3 regions of the Streptomyces sp. NPDC045021 genome follow, and region 1 is predicted to be linked to each of the others. Evidence: riboswitches for the same ligand, from Rfam matches in the RefSeq annotation. Region 1 holds a riboswitch; each other region holds the start of a gene.
What was found. Region 1 has a riboswitch for thiamine pyrophosphate ahead of thiC (phosphomethylpyrimidine synthase ThiC). Riboswitches for the same ligand answer to the same signal wherever they lie in the genome.
Positions count from the first base shown of each region.

Region 2: linked by a shared signal. The riboswitch ahead of AC07DC_RS29055 (thiamine ABC transporter substrate-binding protein) and the one ahead of thiC (phosphomethylpyrimidine synthase ThiC) in region 1 are both predicted to bind thiamine pyrophosphate.
Region 3: linked by a shared signal. The riboswitch ahead of thiO (glycine oxidase ThiO) and the one ahead of thiC (phosphomethylpyrimidine synthase ThiC) in region 1 are both predicted to bind thiamine pyrophosphate.

Region 1 is NZ_JBWKIQ010000002.1:341,361-343,621, forward strand. Features, by position in the region: gene AC07DC_RS08600 (YibE/F family protein) at 1-1,015, opposite strand, end outside; TPP riboswitch at 1,077-1,189, shown strand; gene thiC (phosphomethylpyrimidine synthase ThiC) at 1,183-2,261, shown strand, end outside.
Region 2 is NZ_JBWKIQ010000011.1:23,181-25,441, reverse strand. Features, by position in the region: gene rlmN (dual-specificity RNA methyltransferase RlmN) at 1-1,025, shown strand, start outside; TPP riboswitch at 1,088-1,207, shown strand; gene AC07DC_RS29055 (thiamine ABC transporter substrate-binding protein) at 1,202-2,261, shown strand, end outside.
Region 3 is NZ_JBWKIQ010000009.1:304,272-306,532, forward strand. Features, by position in the region: gene AC07DC_RS26825 (NAD(P)/FAD-dependent oxidoreductase) at 1-538, opposite strand, end outside; TPP riboswitch at 668-781, shown strand; gene thiO (glycine oxidase ThiO) at 778-1,938, shown strand; gene thiS (sulfur carrier protein ThiS) at 1,935-2,135, shown strand; gene AC07DC_RS26840 (thiazole synthase) at 2,140-2,261, shown strand, end outside.

The sequences.
Region 1 (2,261 bases):
CGATGTGGTCCCGGCCGATCCGCATGCCGGCGCCGTAGAGCTTGCGCCAACTCGCGCCGGGGTCGGCGTCCTTCAGTTCCCACACCGCCGCGGTCTGGGTGACCGTCACATCGTCCAGGACGCCCAGCGAGCCGATGATGATGCCGGCCAGCAGCAGGCCCTTGATCTCGATACCCGGATAGAGGGAGTGGATCAGCCCGGTCTCGTCCGAGGTGTTGCCCGTCAGGTGCGCCCAGGAGATGAAGACCGAGCCGAGGATCCCGATCAGGAACAGGGAGCAGAGCGTGCCGATCACCGCCACCGACGTACGGGCGTTGAGGCCGTGGCACATGTAGAGCGCGATCAGCATGATCGCGCTGCCGCCGATCACCGCCACCAGCAGCGGATTGTGGCCGTGCAGGATCGCCGGGAGGATGAACAGCGTCAGGATCGCGAAGCTGATGACCAGCGCGATCAGCGCCATCAGGCCGCGCAGCCTGCCGACGGCGATCACCGCGAGGGCGAAGATCCCGGCCAGCAGCGCCAGCGGGAAGCCACGGTCGACGTCGGTCACCGCGTACTGCAGCTCCTTCGGGGCGTCGGGTGCGTACGCCACCACCACGCCCTGGCCCACCGTGTAGCGGCGGGTCTGGTCGGGATGCACGATCTCGGTGAACGTCCGGCCCTTGTCCTTGCCCGAGGTGACCTCGATGGTCGCCTTCTCGCAGCCTTCCGGCGGGGCGGCGGTGGCGCCGGGCGCCGGCGTCGCCGGTGACTGTGTGTTCGCCTCGGCGCAGGAGATGTCGTCGATCCGGGTGACCCGGGCCTGCTGCGTCTGCTGGTCGAACCCGACCCCGGTGTGCGCGTGCTGCGGTACCCCACCGGGCCACAGCACGATCAGCCCGGCGAGCACCGCGGCGGCGAACGGGACCAGCACCACCGCGATGACCTTGCGGAGGTGCTTCGAGACCGGCGGGACCGGACCGTGACTGTGGGTGTGCGCATGCGCGTGCGGCGACGTCGGAGGGGTGTCCACGGACCGATCATCGCAAGACCCCCTGGTGTGCGTTCGTACTCACCCGCTACCGTGGGGGCACCTTTGCAATCGCGGGAGCTCGGAGCACCGGGCTGAGAGGGCGCTGAAGAACTGCGCCGACCGCTGAACCTGTTACCGGGTAATGCCGGCGTAGGGAGTTGGGTCTCATGACCACGCAGGATGCACGCATGCCTGTCTCCGTTCAGCCCGTTTCGACGGAAAAGCCCGTTTCAACGGATAGGCGCGAGCCCGGCTGGCACAAGGGCTACCTGACCGGCACCAGGCCGGACATCCAGGTCCCCGTGCGCCAGGTGCACCTCACCACCGGCCGTGACGTGACGCTGTACGACACGTCGGGGCCGTACACCGATCCGAACGTCACCACCGACGTCCGCCGCGGCCTGGCGCCGCTGCGTGAGAACTGGATCATCGGCCGCGGCGACACCGAGGAGTACTCGGGCCGCCCGGTCCGCCCCGAGGACGACGGGATCAAGCACACCTCTCCCCGCGGCGGTCTGCGCAACCTCGACGCGGTCTTCCCCGGCCGCCCCCGGGTGCCGCGCAGGGGGCGTGACGGGCAGGCGGTGACGCAGCTCGCGTACGCACGCCGCGGCGACATCACGCCGGAGATGGAGTACATCGCGATCCGCGAGAACGTCTCCCCCGAGGTGGTGCGCGAGGAGATCGCGGCCGGCCGGGCCGTCATGCCGATGAACGTGAACCACCCCGAGATCGAGCCGATGATCATCGGCAAGCGGTTCCTGGTGAAGGTCAACGCCAACATCGGCAACTCCGCGGTCACCTCCTCGATCGAGGAGGAGGTGGACAAGATGACGTGGGCCACCAAGTGGGGCGCCGACACGGTCATGGACCTGTCCACCGGCCGCAACATCCACACCACCCGTGAATGGGTGCTGCGCAACTCCCCCGTCCCCATCGGCACCGTCCCCCTCTACCAGGCGCTGGAGAAGGTCGACGGCAAGGCCGAGGAGCTGACCTGGGAGGTCTACAAGGACACCGTCATCGAGCAGGCCGAGCAGGGCGTCGACTACATGACGGTCCACGCCGGCGTGCTGCTGCGGTACGTCCCGCTGACCGCCCGCCGCAAGACCGGCATCGTCTCGCGCGGCGGCTCGATCATGGCCGCCTGGTGCCTCGCGCACCACAAGGAGTCGTTCCTCTACGAGAACTTCGAAGAGCTCTGCGACATCCTCGCCTCCTACGACGTCACGTACTCGCTCGGCGA
Region 2 (2,261 bases), on a different contig from region 1:
CCGAGCGACGGGAGGCGGTTGTCGAGCTGGGCGAGAAGCCGTTCCGTGCCAAGCAGCTGTCGCAGCACTACTTCGCGCGGTACGACGACGACCGGGCCGCCTGGACGGATATTCCGGCGGCCTCGCGCGACAAGCTCGCGGACGGGCTGCTGCCCGAGATGATGTCGGTCGTGCGGCACATCAGCTGTGACGACGACACGACGCGCAAGACGCTGTGGCGGCTCTTCGACGGGACGCTCGTCGAGTCGGTGCTGATGCGGTACCCGGACCGGGTCACCATGTGCATCAGTTCGCAGGCCGGCTGCGGGATGAACTGTCCGTTCTGTGCGACGGGGCAGGCGGGGCTCGACCGGAATCTTTCGACGGCCGAGATCGTGCACCAGATCGTGGCCGGAATGAAGTCGCTGCGCGACGGCGAGATCCCCGGTGGGCCGGCGCGGCTGAGCAACATCGTCTTCATGGGCATGGGCGAGCCGCTGGCCAACTACAACCGCGTCATCGGCTCGATCCGCCGGCTGACGGACCCGGAGCCCGACGGGCTGGGGCTGTCGCAGCGCGGGATCACCGTGTCGACGGTCGGGCTGGTTCCGGCGATGATGCGCTTCGCCGACGAGGGCTTCAAGTGCCGGCTCGCGGTGTCGCTGCACGCCCCGGACGACGAGCTGCGCGACACCCTGGTGCCGGTCAACACCCGCTGGAAGGTGCGCGAGGTGCTGGACGCCGCGTGGCACTACGCGGAGGTGTCCGGCCGCCGGATCTCCATCGAGTACGCGCTGATCAAGGACATCAACGACCAGGCGTGGCGGGCGGACCTGCTCGGGCGGCTGCTCAAGGGCAAGCGGGTGCATGTGAACCTCATCCCGCTCAACCCCACCCCGGGGTCGAAGTGGACCGCTTCGCGGCCGGAGGACGAGCGGGCCTTCGTGCGGATGCTGGAGTCGCACGGGGTGCCGGTGACCGTCCGTGACACGCGGGGCAGCGAGATCGACGGAGCGTGCGGGCAGCTCGCGGCCTCCGAAGGCTGAGACGCCTGCGGGTGTCGGCGGGCGCGCTGCTATCGTGGCGCTCGTAGATTCGTACAAATGAACATTTCCGACAGGGGAGCGCAGCAGCGCTGAGAGTGCGGCCACCGGCGAAGCCGGTGCGGCCGCAGACCCTCGGACCTGATCCGGGTCATACCGGCGTAGGGAGTCAACAGCTCATGAACACCAACCTTCGGCGCGCCGCGACAGCGGTCGTGGCCACCGCCCTCGGCGTGACCGCGCTGGCCGCGTGCGGCGGCTCCGACGACAAGGCCGGCGCCAAGCCGACGGCGACGTCGAAGACCGTCACCCTCGTCAGCCACGACTCCTTCGCGGCCTCCCCGGCCGTGCTGAAGGAGTTCACCAAGGAGACCGGCTACACGGTCAAGGTGCTGGCCGGCGGTGACGCGGGCGCGGCCGTGAACCAGGCGATCCTGTCGAAGGGGCACCCGCAGGGCGATGTCTTCTTCGGCGTCGACAACACGCTCCTGTCGAGGGCGCTCGACAACGACCTGTTCACGCCGTACGAGGCGAAGGGCCTGGACCAGGTCCCGGCGGCGCTGCAGCTCGACAAGGACAAGCACCGGGTCACGCCGATCGACTCCGGCGATGTCTGCGTCAACTACGACCGCAAGTACTTCGACGCGCACAAGCTGGCCGTTCCGGCGACCTTCGACGATCTGATCAAGCCGGAGTACAAGAACCTGCTGGTCACCGAGAACTCCGCGACGTCGTCGCCGGGTCTGGCCTTCCAGCTCGGCACGATCGCGAAGTACGGCGACGCCGGCTGGCAGGAGTACTGGAAGAAGCTCAAGGCCAACGGCGTCGAGGTCGTCGACGGCTGGGAGCAGGCGTACAACGATCGCTTCTCCGGCTCGGCCGGCGGCAAGGGCAAGGGCGACAAGCCTCTCGTCGTCTCGTACGCCTCCAGCCCGCCCGCCGAGGTGCTCGGCGTCAAGCCGCAGCCGGCGCAGGGGCCGACCGGTGTCGCGACCGGTACGTGTTTCCGGCAGATCGAGTTCGCCGGGCTGCTCAAGGGCGGCAAGAACGACGCGGGCGGCAAGGCGCTGCTGGACTTCCTGCTGAGCAAGACGTTCCAGCAGGACATGCCGCTGCAGATGTTCGTGAACCCGGCCCGCCAGGACGCGGCGCTGCCCGCCGAGTTCACCAAGTACGGCGTGAAGATCGACACCCCGTTCACCGTGGCGCCCGACGAGATCGCCAAGAACCGTGACCAGT
Region 3 (2,261 bases), on a different contig from region 1:
CCTCGACGACGGTCACCGCGCAGCCCGCCTGGCGGGCCGCCGTGGCGAACTCCGCGCCGATCCAGCCCGCCCCGACCACGACGACGTCACGCTTCTCGTCGAGCACCGGCCGCAGTTCTGCGGCGTCGTCCAGGGTGCGCAGCATGTAGACGCCGGGGATGCCCTCGCTGCCGGGCAGCGCCACCGGGTGGGCGCCGGTGGCGAGCACCAGCCGGTCGTAGCGGACCACGTCCTCGTCGGTGACCACATGCCGTTCCGCGGGGCGCAGCGCGCCGACGTGCCGGTCGAGCAGCAGCTCGACGCCGAGGCCGTTGAAGTCCACGTCGAAGGGCGAGCCCTCGGCGGTGCCGAGGAGCACGGACTTGGACAGCGGCGGGCGGTCGTACGGCGCGTGCGGCTCGGCGCCGATCAGCGTGATGTCGCCGCGCCACCCCTGCTCCCGCAACGACACAGCAGTCTGCACTCCGGCCATCCCGGCCCCGACGATCACTGCGCGCTCGGCGCTTGGCTGGCTCACACGATCACCGTAACGCTCCATTGATTACCGGCAGGGCACCAGTGCGAAATCCGATCCCCCTGACTCTTCCCTCCCCTCCTCGCGGACCGCTCGTCCCCGGCGACCTGGTCCCTTACCGCGGATCGGGGCCGCGTACTAGGGTGGCGGGGCTAACGCACTCGCGGGAGCCCGGACGTACCGGGCTGAGAGGGCGGCTGACCGGCCGCCGACCGTACGAACCTGATCCGGGTCATGCCGGCGAAGGGAGGAGCGGGACACTCATGCATCCATCTCGCCACCGCTACGACGTACTGGTCGTGGGCGGCGGAATCATCGGACTCGTCACGGCCTGGCGCGCCGCGCAGCGCGGGCTGCGCACCGCGGTCGCCGACCCGGCGCCGGGCGGCGGCGCCGCACATGTCGCGGCCGGCATGCTGGCCGCCGTCACCGAGCTGCAGTACGGCGAGCAGACGCTGCTCGACCTCAATCTCGCGTCGGCCCGCCGCTATCCGTCCTTCGCCGCGGAGCTGGAGGACGTCACCGGGCTGGGCCTGGGCTACCGGCCGTGCGGCACGCTCGCCGTCGCCCTGGACGCCGACGACCGCGCCGACCTGCGCGAGCTGCACGCCTTCCAGACGTCGCTCGGTCTGCAGTCCGAGTGGCTCTCCGGCCGTGAGTGCCGCCGGCTGGAGCCGATGCTGGCACCCGGCGTGCGGGGCGGTCTGCGCGTCGACGGCGACCACCAGGTGGATCCGCGGCGGCTGGCCGCGGCGCTGCTGCGCGCGGCCGAACTCGCGGGCGTGGCCCTGCACCGGCGCTCCGTGGCGCGCGTCGAGACCGTACGGGACCACGCCACCGGCGCGGTGCTCGACGACGGCACGGTGATCGCCGCCGAGCAGACCGTCCTGGCGGCGGGCAGCCGCAGCGGCGGCCTGCCGGGCATCCCCGAGCACGCCCTGCCCCCGGTCCGCCCGGTCAAGGGGCAGATCCTGCGACTGCGCATCCCGCCGGCCCACGCGCCCTTCCTCTCCCGCACCGTGCGGGCCGTGGTGCGCGGCGGCCATGTGTACCTCGTGCCGCGCGCGAACGGTGAGCTCGTCATCGGCGCGACCAGCGAGGAGCTCGGCTGGGACACCACGGTCACCGCGGGCGGCGTCTACGAACTGCTGCGCGACGCCCACGAGCTGGTGCCGGGGCTCACCGAACTGCCGCTGGTCGAGACCCTCGCGGGGCTGCGCCCCGGCTCGCCCGACAACGCCCCGCTGCTCGGCCGCAGCGCGCTGCCCGGTCTGCTGCTGGCCACCGGCCACCACCGCAACGGCGTCCTGCTGACCCCGGTGACCGGCGACATCATGGCCGAGCTGCTCACGACGGGCTCGGTGCCCGAGTCGGCCCGGCCCTTCTCCCCCGCACGCTTCACGCTTCAGGAGCAGCCCGCATGACCGTCTCCGTCAACGGTGAGGCCCGCGAGATCGCCGAGGGCCTGACCCTCGACCGTCTCGTCGCCACCCTGACCGCCGCCCCCTCGGGCGTCGCCGCCGCCGTCAACGAGGCCGTCGTCCCCCGCAGCCGCTGGACCACCACCGCGATCGTCGACGGCGACCGCGTCGAGGTCCTCACCGCCGTCCAGGGAGGCTGATCCCGTGCCGCACCCCGCGCACACTCCGCACACCGCCGACGACACCCTGCGGATCGCCGGCGTCCCCTTCACCTCCCGGCTGATCATGGGCACCGGTGGTGCGCCCAGCCTGGAGATCCTCGAACA